One region of the Microbulbifer sp. 2205BS26-8 genome, then DNA from elsewhere that is predicted to be linked to it. Evidence: predicted binding sites of a transcription regulator. Region 1 holds the regulator's gene; the other holds the start of a gene.
What was found. The regulator sigma-54, encoded in region 1, starts transcription at its own class of promoters, with help from an activator protein. The targets are predictions, from matches to a motif close to TGGCACANNNNTTGCNNT.

Region 1 (9,310 bases):
AGTGTCAGTTATCGTATCAGCGGTGACTGGGCCGAGCCGCAAATCCGTTATGACAGGCTCTTTGATGGTGATGGTGCCAAGCGTGAGGGTGTGATCTCTGTGCAGCAGCAGAATCCACCACCAGAAGAGCAAGCGGGCACCGGCGGCCGGTAATTGCACCAAGACGGTTAACCCGGTAATCCGTTGCGTTTTTCATAACTGGGCGCACAGCTACTCTTGCATGCCTGGCGCGGTTGGCTGGGGTTTTTATACTTTCAACGGGTTGCCCCAACCTGCAGTCAACAGGGACACTGCCCGGTGCGATATGCCTCCACTGGGGATACAGCCAGGGAAATCCCGCCGATATTGGCTGCCAGTATTTCCACTGAACTGGCACCATCTGCCACACTCTAACTCTAGGGTAATGGTTAATCACTGAAGAGAGGAGTTTCCGCGATGGAGAAGTCCCGTGTACTTGGTCCGCTGCTGGTTGCAGTTGTGGCAGTTTCAGCCTGTTCCGAGGCTGATGAGCGGCAAACCCAGACCATGACAGTGGATGAAGCTAAGGTGCGTATCAGCGAGGGCAAAGACTTGGAGCAGATACCAAAATCGGTCTGGAAGCAACTTTTGCCGGAAGACCGGTACAAAGTGCTTTGGGAGAAGGATACGGAGCGGGCTTATAGTGGCAAGTTACTTTACAATAATGAAGAGGGGGTGTATGTCACTGCAGGTTGTCGCCTGCCGGTGTTCAGTTCGGCGCAAAAGTATAAATCCGGTACAGGCTGGCCCAGTTTCTGGGATGTGGCCTACCCGGAAAATATTGTCCTGAAAGATGACTTTAGCTGGGGCCTGAGGCGTACCGAAGTGTTGTCCAAATGTGGTGAGCACCTGGGACATGTCTTTAAGGATGGCCCTGCACCGACCAATCTGCGTTACTGCTTGAACTCCCTGGCACTGGATTTCGAGCCGGCCATGGAAAAAAAGCCGTAGTATCGATTGTCTGTGGGACTGGTCGGCAGGCGCTGCCTGGTTCGACCTAATGTCGTCTACTTTCCGTAAAAGCCAGTGTCGACTTAGGCCCGATTATCCCGTTGACCCTGCCCCGACTTGTCCTGGGCTTTTCGCGAAAAGAAATCCCGCAGATAGCGAAACAACTTGCGCTGGTTGGTAGGGGGCAGGCTGTTTTTCATTTCCCGACAGGCGTTGCGCACCAGTTGGCGCAATTGCTGGTGGTCCACTTCTGGGTACTGATTAAAAAAGTCCCCCTGAGCATCGGCGTTCTCTTTCAGGAGGCGATTGCGCCAGTCCTCGGCCATTGTATCGAAGGGCAGGTGCCGACGGTCAAGCTCCTTGAACCTCTTCAAAGCAGCACTTATGGCCTCGTGATCAACACTGCGCATTAATTTTCCGATGTATTGCATCTGGCGGCGGCGGGCTTCATTGGATTTGATACGAGCACAGGTCATGATTGCTTCCCGCAGAGTGTTACTCATCGGCACTTTGGCCAGACGGGCTTTGGAGAGTTCAGTCAACTGTTGTCCCAGCTGCTGCAGCTCGTGCATTTCCTTTTTGAGCTGGGTTTTGCTCTTCGACAGGTCGTTGTACTCGGTCATTGTGGACTCCGTGTGTTGGAAGGCTATCCCGACTCTGCTAGGCCTGTAGCGGCGCTCCGTCACAGGCTGTTTTTGCCCATTTAGCTAAAGTACCAGGTGGCGAGCCCGAGGAAGGACATAAAACCCACAACGTCTGTCACCGTTGTGAGTGCCACGCCACCGGCCAGGGCGGGGTCAATATGTATGGCGCGCAATACTACTGGAAGTATGGCTCCGGCCAGAGCCGCTGTGATCAGATTGATCACCATCGCCGCGACAATGATTAGAGCGATGTGTATGTCGCCAAACCACAGAGCGGCGATCAGTCCAATCACCAGAGACCAGAGAAGGGCATTCAGGGCGGCCGAACCCAATTCCCGGGAGAGCAGCCAGTTCAAGTTGCTTTTTCCGATTTGCCCAAGTGCCATGCCCCGGATAACGACGGTGAGCGTCTGGCTGCCGGCCACGCCGCCCATACTGGCGACAATGGGCATCAGTACAGCCAGGGCCACTACCTTCTCCAGGGTATTCTGAAACAGGCTGATCACCCAGGAGGCGAGGAGGGCGGTTAGCAGATTGATACCCAGCCATAGTGCGCGCCTGCGCGCGGTGCGCCGTACGGGCGCAAAGGTGTCCTCCTCCTCATCCAGACCGGCGAGACTCATCAGCGAGTGGTCGGCGTCCTCGCGAATCACATCCACCACGTCGTCAATGGTGATGCGTCCCAGCAGGCGGTTCTCTTCATCCACCACCGGAGCCGTGATCCAGTCGTATTTCTCAAACAGTCGGGCAACTTCGGTATCGGGCATATCCGCGGGGATGGGTTCCACATCGGTATTGACCACCTCGCGCACCGTGACCGAAGGATCTGTAGTAAGCAGTTTTGACAGGGGTAGCAGGCCGATATATTCCCCTTTGCGGTTTACGACGAACAGGCTGTCAGTGGACTCCGGGAGTTGTTCGTGGCGGCGCAGGTAGCGCAGGACGACATCCAGACTCAGGTTGGGGCGCACCGAGATGGTGTTGGTGTCCATCAGGCCACCGGCGGTATTCTCATCATAGGCGAGCACACTCTCCACCCGCAGGCGGTCCGTCTCGCTCATGGATGAGAGCACTTCTGCGACGATGCGCTCAGGGAGTTGCTGGAGGATGTCGGCGATATCGTCCGCATCCAACCCCTCCATGATCTCCACCATTTCCTCGGTATCCATGGTGTTGAGGATCTGGCTGCGCACCTCGTCGCTGAGCTCCTGCAGTACCTCACCCTCGATATCCCGGTCGATAAGGCCCCACAGAACCTGGCGGATACGGGGGGGAGAACTTTCCAGCAGTTGCGCGATGCTCTGGGGTGTCAGAGTTTTGAGCATGCGCCGGACTTCCTGCCCTGTGCCGCTATCGAGCGCGGCAAACAGCGCGCTCAGCTGGTTTTGGGCGCGGAACTTGATTTCGGCTTGGGGTGGGCTGGACACAACGAATCCTTACTGCAGTGGTTGGAAAGGCGGCAGCCGCCGGGATAAAGCTGCGGCGATTTTATGTGCTTCGGGGGGCGCAAGCCAGTGGTACCTGTCTTTGCAGTCTACTCGGCTTCGCCAAAGCGATCCGAGATCAGGTTGCAGATGGCGCTGAGTGCTTCGTCTTCATCGGGACCGTTAATTTCCAATGTCAACTCGGTGCCCTTGCCCGCTGCGAGTAGCATCAGCGCCATGACACTTTTGGCATTGACGGATTTACCTTGGCAATGCACCTGGATATCGGAGGAAAAGCGCGCTGAAGTTTGTGCGAGTTTGCTGGCTGCGCGAGCGTGTAAGCCGAGCTTGTTGATAATGGTGAGTTGCTGTTTATGCATAGGGGACTTTCGCGCAATGGAATAGCTATCTCCGTTGCTCGCGATGGCGGATCTGCAAGCTGTCGAATTGCGGTGAGAAGGTTTTGGCCAATTGTTCCACCATGTACACCGAGCGGTGGCGTCCGCCGGTACAGCCAATGGAGATGCAGGTGTAGCTTCGATTGCTTTTTTGGTAGGAAGGCAGCCATCGCTGCAGGAACTGGGTGATGTCGGCCTCCATCTTATCGGTTTCTGGGTGGGCGCGCAGAAATTGTTTCACCTCGGGGTCCCTGCCGGTTTTCTTTCTCAGGACCGGCTCCCAATAGGGATTGGGAAGACAGCGCAGGTCGAATACCAAGTCCGCGTCTACCGGTACACCGTACTTGAAGCCAAATGACTGAAATAGAATGGCCATGCCATTGGACTGTTTGCCAACCACCCGGTTTTTAACCAGTTCACGCAGTTCGTGCAGGCTCAGGCTGCTTGTGTCGATCACCATATCTGCCATGGCTGCGATAGGGGACAACAGTTCCCTCTCCTGATTGAGGGCTTCGAGCAGATGAGTGCAGTTATTGCTAAGGGGATGTTTGCGACGGGTTTCACTGAAACGTTGCACCAGTATCGGCTCGCGCGCATCCAGATAGATCACATCGCATTGCACTTCATTTGCTCGCAGGGATTCAATCACCTGAGGCGCCTGTTTGATATCCTGCCACAGGTTACGGGCATCAATGCCCAGGCCCAAACGGGTATTTTCCTGTGGTGGCTGGTCTCCAGCCCATTTGACCAGTTGGGGCAGCAGGCTGGTCGGCAAGTTATCAATACAGTTAAATCCCACATCCTCCAGCAACTGGAGAGCTGAGCTTTTACCGGAGCCGGAACGGCCGCTGATGATCACCAAGCGCATAGAGAGTCCCTTTGTGAGGTCGGCACACTGGCGTTGTAAATTGGAAACAATGTATCACTGTTTACTTGCGGTTTGTGGTGCACACATACCGCCGTTTCCACCGGGCATGGGTTGCTTGGGCTGAAGTTTAGTGTTCAGTTCAGGCGGCTGCGGCACTGTCTAAGGCCAGCGCATAGAGTTCATCACTGGTTTTCGCCTGCCTTAACTTATCCTTTATCTGGTTATCGGAAAACAGGGCGGCGATTTGTGCAAGTGTCTCAAGGTGTTGTTGCTCTGCATCTTCAGGTACCAGCAGGGCAAACAGTAAATCCACAGGTTGGCGATCTGTAGCGTCAAAATCTACTGCAGGCTTGATGGTGCAGAGCACGCCAATAGGCTGTCTGCAACCAGGCAGGCGACAGTGTGGTATGGCAACACCCTCCCCGATGCTGGTGGAGCCGAGGCGCTCGCGGGCAATCAACTGATTGAAGATGGTATCGGCGTCATGTTGAGAATATTGCTCGGCGATTGCCTGGGCAATATTGAGCAGTAACTTCTTTTTGCTGCTCCCTGCCAGATGGCAAAAGCTGAGGTGGGGGGAAAGTAATGCTTCGAGTGTCATAATTCAGCGGTGGCTTTGCAACTTCTCTTTGTGCTTTTTGAGTTGGCGGTCCAGTTTGTCCGCGAGCGCATCAATGGCCGCGTACATATCACTATCCTCAGAGCCTGCACAGAGGTCATGACCATTGATATGTACCCGGGCTTCGGCTTTCTGGATCAGTTTTTCAACGGATAGGATGACTTGGGCGTTAGTAATGTTGCCGTAATGCCGAGACAGCTTTTCCAATTTGTTTTCGCAGTAACTGCGCATGGGGGGGGTGATATCGACGTGGTGACCACTAATGTTGATCTGCATGGATTTCTCCTTACCGAGTGCACTGCATACCGGCAAACGGCTTCCTTTCGGGCCGCAACCCTACTAGGAAGTGGGCCAGAATGGAAGCATATACTCAAAGTTTGGGTTTTGGTTGGGGGATAAAACCTACAGGGCGCCAGTCAGTTTGTGACTGCATGTGAACTCTGGGTCGAGCAGTCGGCCACTGCCAGTTGGGGGTGTAATGAAACCGAGCGCTGGGCAGCATTGCCGTTAAGAATGGATAGCGGTGGGTCAGGCTAAGCGTTTGCGCTCACTGGAAGAGGGGATTCCCATGGACTCCCGGTATTTCGCTACTGTGCGGCGTGCTACCTTGATTCCCTGCCTGTCGAGTTCCTGGGCGATTTTATTATCCGAAAGGGGCTTGCGTGGGGCTTCGGTATCAATCAGTTTGCGAATCATTGCGCGAATGGCGGTTGACGAGGCGTCCTCGCCGGAATCGGTGCTGACATGGCTGGAGAAAAAATATTTGAGCTCGTAAACGCCCCGGGGAGTCAGCATGTACTTCTGGGTGGTGACTCTGGAGATAGTGGATTCATGCATGCCAATGGCTTTGGCAATATCTGCCAGTACCATCGGCCTCATGGCCTCGGGACCCTCTTCGAGGAATCCCTGCTGTTTCTCAACAATACAGGTCGCCACCTTGAGCAGGGTATCGTGGCGGCTCTGCAGGCTTTTCAAAAACCAGCGCGCCTCCTGGAGGTGGTCCCGCAGGAAGCTGTTTTCTCTGGAGTTATCTGCGCGCCTGACCAGGGCGGCATAGTGATTGTTAATACGGATTTTCGGGGTGATTTCCCCATTCAGATCCACCTGCCAGCGCAACCCTTTGCGGGAAACAAGGATGTCAGGAATGACGTAGGCGGTCTCCTCTCTGCCATAGCGCTCCCCGGGGGTGGGGTTTAGGGTCTGGATCAGGCGAATTACCGCGCCTAACTGGGCCTCATTCAGGTTTGTGCGCCGGCTCAGTTGGCGGAAGTCCCGTTTTCCGAGCAGACTGAGATGGCGTTCAATAATGTCCTTGGCCTGTTTAAGCCAGGGTGTGCTGGCTGGCAGCTGCTGCAACTGCAACAGCAGGCACTCCTGCAGGTCCCGTGCGCCACAACCAGTGGGCTCGAACTGCTGGATCGCTTTGAGCACGGCGAGGACCTCATCCTCTTCAACATGGAGGGACGCTGTGATCTGTGCAATGGGGGTTCCCAGCAGTCCGCAGGGCTTGATCGCATCAATCAGGTTTTCACCGATCCACTTGTCATGCGCAGATAGTGTGGTGAGGTTGAGTTGCCAGTGCAGGTGATCCTGTAGACTGTCTCCGGGAGCACTGTGCTCAAACTCTAATTTGTCACCATCGAATCCACTGCTGTAGTTGCCGTAGATTTCGTCCCAGCGGGAGTCCAGCGGCAACTCGTCGGGAATATTCTGGCTCCAGCTGTCTTCACTGAGTTCGTGCTCACCACTGGAGGAGGCGATTGCACTTTCTGAGCCAGCTGTCGGCTCCTGCTGGGCGTTGCTCTCTGCGATATTGGCTGTAGAGAGAACCTCGTCAGTCTCGACTTCCAGCATTGGGTTGCCGTCCAGAGCGGCCTGGATCTCCTGTTGTAAATCCAGTGTCGACAGTTGCAACAGGCGTATTGCCTGCTGCAACTGCGGGGTCATGGTCAACTGGGTGCCGAGCTTAAGCTGAAGAGACTGCTTCATAGTGGGGCGCTACAAACCGAGGTGGCCGGTATTCACCAAAAGTTACCCATAATGGCGCAGACTACCCCGCTTGCCGGGATAACACAAGCAATAAACGTGCCTATAAATCATGCCCAGTGTGGAATTTGAGCGCAAAAATGGCAGCTTTTCCTCTAGATGGTAAATTCGTGCCCCAGATAAACCTCGCGCACCTGCTGATTCACGAGCACTTCTTCCGGAGTGCCGGCGGCGATAATATGGCCTTCACTGACGATATAGGCGGTTTCACAGATATCGAGGGTTTCGCGCACATTGTGGTCGGTAATCAGGACACCAATACCCCTGTTGCGCAGGTGGCGGACAATGTCCTTGATATCGTTGACCGAGATCGGGTCTACCCCAGCAAAGGGTTCGTCCAGCAATACAAACCTGGGATTTGTGGCGAGTGCGCGGGCGATTTCCACCCGGCGGCGTTCTCCTCCTGAGAGGGCCATCCCCAGACTGTGCTCGATATGGGTAATATTGAACTCACTGAGCAGTGCCTGGGCCTGCTGCTGGCGTGCAGAGCGGGACAGGTCCTTACGGGTCTCAAGGATGGCGAGAATATTGTCGCGCACCGACAGGCGGCGGAATACTGAGGCCTCCTGGGGCAGATAGCCGATCCCTTTGCGTGCACGACCATGCATGGGAAGGCTAGTGATGTCTTCATCATCGATTAATACCCGCCCGGTATTGGCCCGGACCAGGCCAGCGATCATGTAAAAGCAGGTGGTTTTCCCGGCACCATTGGGGCCCAGAAGGCCAACTATCTGACCACTGGTGACGCTGACGGAGACATCCTGAACGACTTTTCTTTTCTTGTACTGCTTGGCGAGGTGTAACGCTTTGAGCGTTGGCATAGTGTGTTCCGAAATCTTTCCCTGCCGTGGGCACAGAGTGCCTTCCGGTAAAGGTTTGACAGTGAATTAGTACTGTATCCAGGCTCGGGTAGGGACCTATTGACCCTCTCTCCCGTTGTTGGAGGTTTCTTTCTTTTCCGGCTTCCAGATCATCTCCACGCGACCTTTCCCGGTCTGTCCCCGGGCACTCAGTTGTTCGGTGGTGAGGTCATAGTTGATCTTTTCTGCTGCCAGGGTATTGCCATCCCGGTCCACTAGGGCCTCGCCGGTAAGGAGAAGTTCTTCCGAGCTGACAGAGTATTCTATGCGCCGGGCGCGCGCCTTGACGGGGTTTTCCCCTGCGAGGATCTTCTGCTCGAAGTGAGCGGGTTTTCCCTCAGCGATGACGCGCCGGACCTCCTTGTCGGTTGTGAAGTAGACCTCGACACGATCCGCGCGTATTTTCAGGGAGCCTTGGGTAATGACAACGTTATTACTGTAAACGACCAGGTTACTGCTCAGAGCGGCATTCATCGCATCAGATCTAATATTCACGCGCTGTTCGCGGTCTTCAGGTAATGCATCTACCCCCGCGGTGAAGAATAACAGGGCTGCAGCGGTGGAAATCTTGCACAGGTGACGGAATAGGTTAGTCGGTGTCATAGCTGCTCTTAACGTCCGATAGGATTTCCACCCGGTCTTCACTCAGATAGGCGCGCATGCCCTTGCCGGTGGTACGGTTGGGGCCGGAGGTGATAGTAACAACTTTGTCGGTTTCGGCGAACTCCCTGTCTGGCAGGAGAGTAATGCTGGGTGTTTCCAATTTGATACCACCTATGGCGGGTAGTTCATCAATCACCACTTCTCCTTCCAGGACTACCCGTTCACCGCGATTGTAGACGGTACCCCACCTGGATTCAGTGCGCCATTTTGGTTGGTCATCCTCGTAGAAGAACAGGCGTGGCTCTGTTAGGTCGGCCCGGTCACGGCGTTTGAACTGGTAGTAGGTAATCTGCTGGGCATCCACCCGGTAGGCCAAGTTACCCTCTTGATCAAAGTGCCGGGTCTTGGCGTTGCGAATGATCAGTTCGGCGGCGCGGTCCTGCTGTTGGGGCGTGGGGCGGATGCTCAGCAACTGCTCCGGCGGGCTTTCGGAGAACCAGAGCCCCACACTGATCAGCAGTATAACCAGTAGTAACGGCAGCCAAGTGCGGCGCATCAACCTTCTCCAAGGTAGGGGGCAAGCGCCATATCAAATGTCCCCTGAGCCCGCATGATGTGATCACAGACTTCGCGCACAGCACCCTCACCGCCGCAGGCATCCGTGATCCATATAGCATGCTCGCGCACGGGTTGGGCAGCATTGGGCGGTGCAATTGGACAGCCAATGCGCGTCATGACCAGAAGATCGGGATAGTCATCGCCGATATAGGCGATCTCCTCAAGCCGACAGGGCTCATCGGCCAAAAGCTCCTGCAAGGCGTTGAATTTATCTTCTCGACCCTGGATCAACTTGCTGATGCCGAGTTCGTGTGCGCGGCG
Region 2 (9,310 bases), on a different contig from region 1:
TCCCTGAATCCTGAGACTCTCCCGACTGTCATAATTCACCAGGCCCCGGGCGACCTCCCGCCCCGCGCTATTGCGGCAGGAAACCAGATCTCCCCGCCGAAAGCGGCCCTCCACGCCTGTGACCCCCACTGCCAGCAGGCTCCTGCCTCTCTCCAGCAGGGCTGTCTCTGCCCCCCTGTCCAGTACCACAGCACCGCGCACCTGCAACTGGCCGGCAAGCCAGCGCTTGCGCGCCGCGAGGGGGCCCGCCTCGGGCAACAGCAGGGTACCCAGCGGCTCCCCTGCGCAAACACGTGTTATCACCGCTTCCCTGGCACCGCCAGCAATCACTGTGCAGGCACCGGAACGCGCGGCCAGTTGCGCTGCCCGCACCTTGGTAGCCATACCGCCGCGCCCCAGGCCGCTGCGCGATTCCCCCGCCACCTGCAATAGCCTGGGGTCCAGCGCGGAAGCCTCAGCAATCAACTCCGCACGGGGATTTTCCCGGGGGTCTTCGCTAAAGAGCCCGTCCGCATCCGTCATAATCAGCAGGGCATCCGCCTCTACCAGGTTGGCAACCAGCGCCGCCAGGGTGTCGTTGTCCCCAAAGCGGATTTCATCGGTCACTACGGTGTCATTTTCATTGACGATAGGTACGGACCCCAAAGACAGAAGGGTTCGCAGGGTGCTGCGCGCATTGAGATAACGGGTGCGATTGGAGAGGTCGTCGTGATCCAGCAGGATCTGTGCGCTGGGAATGTCGAAGTCACCGAAGGCCTGCTCATAAACCTGTACCAGGTGACTCTGCCCCACTGCGGCGGCAGCCTGCAATTGGTGGATGGATTCCGGTCTGCGACGCCAGCCCAGCCGATCCATACCGGCGGCAACAGCGCCGGAGGAAACCAGGACCACCTCTATTCCACGCGCGCGCAGAGCTGCCATCTGCGCAACCCAGGCCGAGATCGCCGAGCGGTGTACACCGCGCCCCCCGTTGGTTAACAGGGCGCTGCCGATCTTTATCACCCAGCGCTGTCCCCTGCAAAGCCTCTGTCGTGAAACGGATATGGCGTTCATATTTTTCCTGGCCTTCCAAGGCCCTGTGACACTGTCGTAAGGGACACGCCTGGCTCGTGCGCCCGGACCAAACTGGCGAGCATACTCACGAAACTTTTACAGCACTATTTTTTATCCAGCTGCTGTGGTCGCATGAGGTTCATTACGGCTAAATATATCCAGCCCCCGATCCAGGTAAATCCCAAACAAAAGGTAACCGCCCCACTAGTCAGCATTGAGCGGTTTTGTTTTTTCGCCAATCGAATGGCAAATAATGTTGGTACCACTGCCGTAACAAGCAATATATATGGCATCAAACTTATACTGATATTCATAGTATTTTTCTTTTAAGCGAAAACTGTCTGGCTCTGATCATAAAAACAATCGTCTGATTGTCAAACGAGACTCAATGCCAGGCCGGTTTGGGGCGATGTGGTAGCACACTGTCATACCGATGCCATTCAGGGACGATACTCGATATCCACATCGTCATCGTCCCGGCCCTCATTTTCTTCCTCCGATCCCCTCGCGGCCCTGCGCCTGGCGCGATAACTGTCTCGCTGTGTCTCAATGCGCTCGCGCGCTTCGCGCTGCATCTGCTGCTGCACTTCCAGCTCTGCCTGGGCCAGTTGCGGAACCTTGCCCTCCGCCTCCCGACGGGCTTCCAGAAAGTCCATCAAGCAGCCAACCAGCACACCGGTGCCCTCCGCGCGGATCGCAGCCACCCGAAACACCGGCCCGGTCCAGTTCAGGGCTGCAACAATCGCTTCACAGCGCGCTTCCAACTCGGCCGCGGGTACCAGATCGGTTTTGTTGAATACCAACCAGCGCTCGCGCCCGGCCAGGGTGGCGCTGAAGCAGCTCAGCTCACGCTCAATGGCGCGAGCATTCTCAACGGGGTCGGAGCCGTCGAAGGGCGCCAGATCCACCAGGTGCAAGAGCACCCGGCAGCGGGTCAGGTGCTTGAGGAAGCGAATGCCCAGACCAGCGCCCTCGGCGGCACCCTGGATCAGGCCGGGGATATCGGCGATCACAAAACTGCGGTGCTGCTGTACCTGCACCACCCCCAGATTGGGCACCAGAGTTGTGAAGGGATAGTTGGCCACCTTGGGTTTGGCTGCGGAAACGGCGCGGATGAATGTGGACTTGCCGGCATTGGGCAAACCGAGCATGCCCACATCGGCCAGGACTTTCAGCTCCAGCTTGAGGTTGCGCGCCTCGCCCGCTGTCCCATTGGTGGTCTTGCGGGGAGCCCGGTTGGTACTGGATTTGAAGCGGGTATTGCCGAGGCCATGGAAACCGCCCCGCGCAACCAGAAGGCGCTCGCCGGCAGCAGTCAAATCCCCCAGGGTTTCACCGGTTTCCGCATCAATCACCGTGGTACCCACCGGTACCTTCAATACCAGATCCCCCCCCTTGGCGCCGGTGCAGTTGCGCCCGCGCCCCTGTTGGCCAGCCTCGGCGATATAGCGGGGCTGGTAGCGGTAATCCACCAGGGTATTCAGGGAATCGTCGGCTTCCAGGTAGACCGAACCGCCATCACCGCCATCGCCACCATCCGGCCCGCCCCGCTCGACAAACTTTTCCCGGCGAAAGCTCAGGCAGCCATTGCCCCCCTTGCCCGCCTGCACGTAGATGGGTGCTTCATCGACAAATTTCATAAATCACTCCACTACCTCGGCGATTGTCTATTCCGTATCCTGCCCAAGCCGGCGACACCCACCAACCGGACAGGAGGAGGTTCCCCAAAAAACAGGGACTTACCCCGGGTATTCCGTAACGGTTTACTGCCTTGCAACAAAAAAGCCCCGCAGCAAGCGGGGCTTTTTTGAAGCTTGGGCCAGATTCTGCTCAGACTGTTTCGATGGAAACAAACTTGCGGTTATTGGGACCTTTCACTTCAAACTTCACAACGCCGTCCGCCGTGGCGAACAGGGTGTGGTCTTTACCCATACCAACATTCACCCCGGCGTGGAACTTGGTGCCGCGCTGGCGAACGATGATATTACCTGCAACAGCAGACTGGCCGCCAAAACGCTTAACGCCAAGGCGTTTGCTCTCGGAATCGCGGCCATTTCGGGTACTGCCACCAGCTTTCTTGTGTGCCATGAATCGTTACTCCTCTTTATGCCTTGATACCGGTGATTTTCACCTCGGTATACCACTGGCGGTGACCCTGGCGCTTCATAGAGTGCTTGCGGCGGCGGAACTTGATGATTTTCACTTTCTCGCCGCGGCCGTGGCTGACCACTTCGGCAGTCACTGCTGCGCCATTGACAACGGGAGCGCCGATATCAATCTTGTCGCCATCAACTACCATCAGCACCCTATCGAAATCGATGGATTCCCCAGTCGCGACTTCCAACTTTTCAAGGCGAAGTATCTCGCCCGCTTCCACGCGGTGTTGCTTGCCACCGCTTTCAAAAACAGCGTACATATTTTTCTCTGCTCCGGTGTGGACGACACGAAGCAGCGGACGGACTGTTGGGTCATCAACCGCATTTTGGGAGCTTGCGCCGCGTTGTCTAAACATCTGTTGCCGACGGGTCCCAGACGGCCCAGACCAGAGCCGATCGGTACCCGCAAACGGCGGGGCGCAGATTCTAATCAATTCACCGGGTTGATACAATAGCACCCCTTTACCGTCCGGCTCCTTCGGGCGGCCTCTGTCAGTCGTATAAGGAACTCATGCATGCTGCCTTTCCACAGGGTCGCCGCCGAAGACTTTGCCGCAGTCAACCAGCGTATTCTCGATCAACTGCACTCGCACGTTCCCCTGGTGGAAAACATCGGCCACTACCTGGTGGAGGCCGGTGGCAAGCGCCTGCGACCCCTGCTGGTGCTGCTCTGCGCCAGGGCCTGTGGTTATCGCGGTAATCGCCATATCGACCTCGCCACCATTATTGAATTTATTCACACCGCCACGCTGTTGCACGATGATGTGGTGGACACTTCCGAACTGCGCCGAGGCCGCCTTACCGCCAATGCCAAATGGGGCAATGCCCCCAGCGTTCTGGTGGGCGACTTCCTCTACTCCCGCGCCTTTCAGATGATGGTTGCCCTGCAGGATATGCGCATCATGGCAATCCTCTCGGATACGACCAACACCATCGCCGAGGGCGAGGTAGAGCAGTTGGTCAACGCAGGCGATCCCGACGTGGGCGAAGACAGCTACTTCACCGTTATCCACAAGAAAACCGGCGCCCTTTTTGAGGCCGCCTGTGAAACTGCCGCAGCCCTGGCCGGATGCACCAACGAGGTACAAACCGCTCTGAAACTGTACGGCCGTCACCTGGGACTCGCCTTCCAACTGGTCGATGATGTGCTCGACTACCGCGGCACCCCGGAGGCATTGGGTAAGAATGTGGGCGATGACTTGGCCGAGGGCAAACCGACTCTGCCACTCATCTACACCATGGCCAAGGGGACCCGGGCCCAGGCGCAACTGGTCAGGGAAGCCATTGAACGGCACAGTGCAGAGCAATTGTCCGGCATCGTCGAAGCCATTGAGGCTTGCGGGGCACTGGATTACACCATGGAACACGCCCATGTTGCCGTCGATAACGCAAAAGCACAGCTGGCTTTTCTGCCCGACTGCGCACAAAAGACGGCCCTGCAACAATTGGCCAGCTTTGCAGTGGAAAGAGAGGTCTGAGGCCCCGGGAGATCGCGCCAATCCGACCGCCAAACGGGTTACCGGGGTAGGATGATGCGTGCAGGTGGTGCTCCAAAACGGTGACAGCCGGGCCACTGCGCGCATCTGCGCCGGCATTGCAAGGCAGGCAACTCAATAGCATTGAAGCGGAATTCAGGCGCGGATCAGTCTGAGTAACTCTTCGGTCTTCGCGCGCATCAGGGCCTTATCCCCCCGGGATTCCACATTCAGGCGGACGACCGGTTCAGTATTGGACATGCGAAGATTAAAACGCCAATCGGTATAGCCCACACTCAAGCCATCCACATGCTCCACGCACTCGGCATCGGGGCCATAGCTCGCTTCGACGGCTTTCAGTAGTGCTGCAGCATTCTGCACCCTGGTATTGATCTCGCCGGAGCAGGGAAATGCCTTCATGCCCTCCCCGACCAGTTCCGACAGGGGCTTGCCACTGCGGCTGACTAATTCAGCCACCAATAGCCAGGGGATCATACCACTGTCGCAGTAGGCGAAGTCACGGAAGTAGTGATGGGCACTCATCTCACCGCCGTAAACCGCGTCTTCCCTGCGCATACGCTCTTTGATAAAAGCGTGGCCAGTTTTGCTTTGCACCGGTACACCGCCCGCCCTGTAGACGATATCCCTGGTATTCCACAGCAGGCGGGGATCGTGAACCACTTTGGCGCCTTTATGCTTACGCAGAAAGGCGCCTGCAAGCAAACCGACCAGGTAGTAACCTTCGACAAACGCACCCTTTTCATCAAAGAAAAAACAGCGGTCGAAATCACCATCCCAAGCAATACCAAAGTCAGCCCCACTCTCACGCACCGCCGCCGCGGTGGGTGCACGATTCTCCGGCAGTATCGGGTTGGGGATACCATTGGGGAAATTGCCGTCTGGCTGGTGGTGTACCCGCACAAACTCAAAGGGCAGGTGTGGTGCCAACGCATCAACCACTGTGCCCGCGCCACCATTACCGGCATTGACCACCAACTTGAGCGGCCTGAGGACAGAGCGATCAATATACCCTAACAGATGCCGGACAAAGGCTGCGCGATGCTCAAAACGCTGCAAATCACCACGCTGAGTCACGGGGGGAAAGTTGTTCTCCTCCGCCAGGCGTTTGATATCCAGCAAACCGGTATCACCACTGATCGGGCTGCTGCCGGCACGGACAAATTTCATTCCATTGTATTCCATGGGGTTGTGACTGGCGGTCACACAGATACCGCCATCAAAGTCTCCATGAAAAGTGGAGAAGTAAATCTCTTCGGTTCCACATTCCCCGATATGAAACACTTCTGCCCCGGCATCGCACAGACCATTGGCCAGCGCTGCGGTCAGTTCGCCACTGGTCAGGCGTATGTCGTGCCCGACTACTACCCGGCGCGCGCCCAGGAACTGGGCAAAGGCTCGCCCCACCCGGTAAGCGATATCGACGTTCAGCTCTTCCGGTACCCGACCGCGCACATCATAGGCTTTAAAACAGGTGAGTTCGCGCACTTACTGCTTCTCCTGAGCGGGCTGGCCGGGAAGGTATACATTTTCATACACATGGTTCGTGGCCTCGATAAACCCTTCCACTGAACCACAGTCAAAACGGCGCCCCCTGAACGCGTAAGCCAGCACGCAACCCTGACGCGCCTGGGCCAGTAGGGCATCGGTAATCTGAACTTCCCCATTTTTGCCCGGGGGTGTATCGCGGATCAGGTCAAAAATATCCGGGGTTAAAATGTAGCGCCCGATAATCGCCTTATTGCTCGGCGCCTCTTCCACAGCGGGCTTCTCGATCATATCGGTTACCTGGTAGAGGCCCGGTTTGATCTCGTTGCCTGCGATCACACCGAATTTATGGATCTGCGTCATTGGGACTTCCTCGACGGCAACGATGCTGCAGCGAAACTGCTTGTAGAGCCGCACCATCTGCGCGAGCACGCCCAGGTCATCGTTCAGGCACAGGTCGTCTGCCAGCACTACGGCAAAGGCCTCATCTCCCACCAGGCGGCGCCCCTGCAGGATCGCATCGCCCAAACCCCGCATTTCCCCCTGGCGTGTATAGGAAAAGCTGGCACAGTCGATGACCTTGCGTACAGAATCCAGATAGCGCTCTTTGCCGGTTCCGGCAATCTGGTGTTCCAATTCAAAGTTGGTATCAAAGTGATCCTCGATGGCACGCTTGCCCCGGCCGGTGACAAAGCCAATTTCCGTCAGCCCCGCCTCAATGGCTTCCTCGACGCCGTACTGTACCAGCGGCTTATTCACCAGAGGTAGCATCTCTTTGGGCATGGCTTTGGTGGCAGGCAGGAAACGGGTGCCGTAACCGGCGACCGGGAACAGACATTTTTTGAGCATTTTACCCCCTTTGAACAAAAGCGTGTCTTCCGCTTCGGGCCGGCAATCTAACACAGTTGGCAAGCGGTATCATTTACATAAGATGACGCGAGTATCCCCAATAAGGCCAAAAATCCCCGATTCAATGCTCTAAGATTGTGAAAGCAATTATAGCGCCAGTCACAAAAACCGTTTTGCCTGACTGGACAAGCAAGACAGAGCCCTTAGAATGCCCGCTCTTGCAAAAACGCCCAGCCTCAATTGCACAACCACCCACTGATAGGGATAAGATGAGTAACTTTGTTCAAAAAAACAACTATAGCAGGGAGGAACTCCTGACCTGCTCCCAGGGTGAAATGTTCGGCCCCGGCAATGCCCAACTGCCCGCCCCCAATATGCTGATGCTGGACCGAATCACCCACATTTCCAAAGAGGGCGGCGCCTTCGGCAAGGGAGAGTTGATTGCAGAGCTGGACATCTCTCCCGATCTGTGGTTTTTCGACTGTCACTTTCCCGGCGATCCGGTCATGCCCGGCTGCCTCGGCCTGGACGCCATGTGGCAACTGCTCGGTTATTTCCTGGCCTGGAAAGGCAATCCCGGGCGCGGGCGCGCACTCGGCTGCGGCGAAGTCAAGTTTACCGGACAGATTCTGCCCACCAACAAAAAAGTAACTTACCATATCCAGATGAGCCGTATCGTCGAGCGCAGGCTCGTCATGGGAATCGGCAACGGCAGTGTCTCTGTCGACGGACGCGAAATTTACACAGCGAAGGATCTTCGCGTAGGCTTGTTTACCCGCACGGATAATTTTTAAACTGGCCGAAGACCAATACCGCTGAAAGTCTTCTGCCGACACGCTATGCTGGAGATCACTATGCGCCGGGTAGTCATTACCGGAATGGGAATCACATCCTGTATCGGTACCAACACAAAAGAAGTCACTGCCTCCCTGAAAGCCGGCCGCAGTGGCATTCGCTTTCAGGACGAATATCGGGATCTCGGACTGCGCAGCCAGATTGCCGGTCCGGTGGATATTGATTTCAAGGAACATATCGACCGCAAGCAACTGCGCTTTATGGGTGATTCCGCCGCCTATGCCTATATTGCCATGCGCGAGGCCATCGATCAGTCCGGCCTGGAGGAGAGCGATATTTCCAATCCACGCACCGGTATTATCATGGGCTCCGGGGGCACCTCCACCCAGCAGATTATCGATGCCGCTCACACCCTCAAAGAAAAGGGTGTGCGCCGTGTCGGCGCCTACCGGGTACCCCAGGTGATGGGCAGCACCGTCTCCGCCTGTCTCGCCACCCCGTTCAAAATCAAAGGCGTTAATTACAGCATCTCTTCCGCCTGTGCAACCAGCGCCCACTGCATTGGCCACGGAGCCGAACTGATCCAAATGGGCAAGCAGGATATTGTCTTTGCCGGTGGCGGCGAGGAACTGGCCTGGAGCCTGACCCATCTGTTTGATGCCATGGGCGCCCTTTCGAGCAAGTACAATGAAACCCCCACCAGAGCCTCGCGTCCCTACGATACGGATCGCGATGGATTTGTGATCGCCGGTGGCGGTGGCTGCCTGATACTGGAGGAGATGAATCATGCCCTGGCGCGCGGTGCCACCATCTATGCTGAGCTGACCGGCTACGGCGCCACCTCAGATGGTTACGACATGGTCGCTCCCAGCGGCGAGGGTGCGGTGCGCTGCATGCAACAGGCCCTGGCGGGCATGGATGGCGGTGGCCTGCGTGGCAGCGTGGACTATATCAATACCCACGGCACCTCGACCCCCGTGGGAGATGTGGCTGAACTCCGAGCCATGCGCGAAGTCTTTGGGGACAAGGGACCGGCTTTCGCTTCCACAAAATCGCTGACCGGCCACTCCCTTGGGGCTGCCGGTGTACAGGAGGCTATTTACAGCCTGCTGATGATGCAACATAATTTTATCGCCGCCTCGGCCAATGTAGACAACCGGGATCCCGCAGCCAAAGGCATGGATCTGGTGGTCGAACTGCGCGAATGCGAAATAAAGCGCGCCATGTCGAACAGCTTCGGCTTCGGCGGCACCAATGCCTGTCTGGTTTTCGATAAGGTGTAGGCCGAAAGCCCAACAGGGGTCTGCCTAACGGGCGCCTCTCACTTTGCAACACTTCCCCGGCAATCTCTCTTTTAGGGTGTTGACCTCTCCGCTTCCAGGCGCTCAAGCCAAAGCTCCACTTGCCGGGTGAGCCCCTGGCGCCAGCTGTGCTGCTGAATGCCGAAGACATCGCGCAGCTTGCCGCAGGCGAGAA

Region 2: a site for sigma-54 is predicted at 7,180-7,197, ahead of galU (UTP--glucose-1-phosphate uridylyltransferase GalU). Genes of this name have one in related genera too.

The regions. Positions count from the first base shown of each region.
Region 1 is NZ_JAVAMR010000014.1:40,128-49,437, forward strand. Features, by position in the region: gene Q5Y71_RS06995 (YhdP family protein) at 1-153, shown strand, start outside; gene msrB (peptide-methionine (R)-S-oxide reductase MsrB) at 436-969, shown strand; gene yjgA (ribosome biogenesis factor YjgA) at 1,053-1,592, opposite strand; gene mgtE (magnesium transporter) at 1,673-3,040, opposite strand; gene Q5Y71_RS07015 (HPr family phosphocarrier protein) at 3,148-3,417, opposite strand; gene rapZ (RNase adapter RapZ) at 3,443-4,303, opposite strand; gene ptsN (PTS IIA-like nitrogen regulatory protein PtsN) at 4,443-4,904, opposite strand; gene hpf (ribosome hibernation-promoting factor, HPF/YfiA family) at 4,908-5,198, opposite strand; gene Q5Y71_RS07035 (RNA polymerase factor sigma-54) at 5,451-6,911, opposite strand; gene lptB (LPS export ABC transporter ATP-binding protein) at 7,064-7,789, opposite strand; gene lptA (lipopolysaccharide transport periplasmic protein LptA) at 7,886-8,431, opposite strand; gene lptC (LPS export ABC transporter periplasmic protein LptC) at 8,418-8,987, opposite strand; gene Q5Y71_RS07055 (HAD family hydrolase) at 8,987-9,310, opposite strand, start outside.
Region 2 is NZ_JAVAMR010000003.1:57,429-66,738, reverse strand. Features, by position in the region: gene proB (glutamate 5-kinase) at 1-1,053, opposite strand, end outside; gene Q5Y71_RS01715 (hypothetical protein) at 1,158-1,367, opposite strand; gene cgtA (Obg family GTPase CgtA) at 1,494-2,693, opposite strand; gene rpmA (50S ribosomal protein L27) at 2,884-3,141, opposite strand; gene rplU (50S ribosomal protein L21) at 3,158-3,469, opposite strand; gene Q5Y71_RS01695 (polyprenyl synthetase family protein) at 3,725-4,687, shown strand; gene Q5Y71_RS01690 (phosphomannomutase) at 4,841-6,190, opposite strand; gene galU (UTP--glucose-1-phosphate uridylyltransferase GalU) at 6,191-7,039, opposite strand; gene fabA (3-hydroxyacyl-[acyl-carrier-protein] dehydratase FabA) at 7,309-7,833, shown strand; gene fabB (beta-ketoacyl-ACP synthase I) at 7,894-9,117, shown strand; gene Q5Y71_RS01670 (sugar nucleotide-binding protein) at 9,189-9,310, opposite strand, start outside.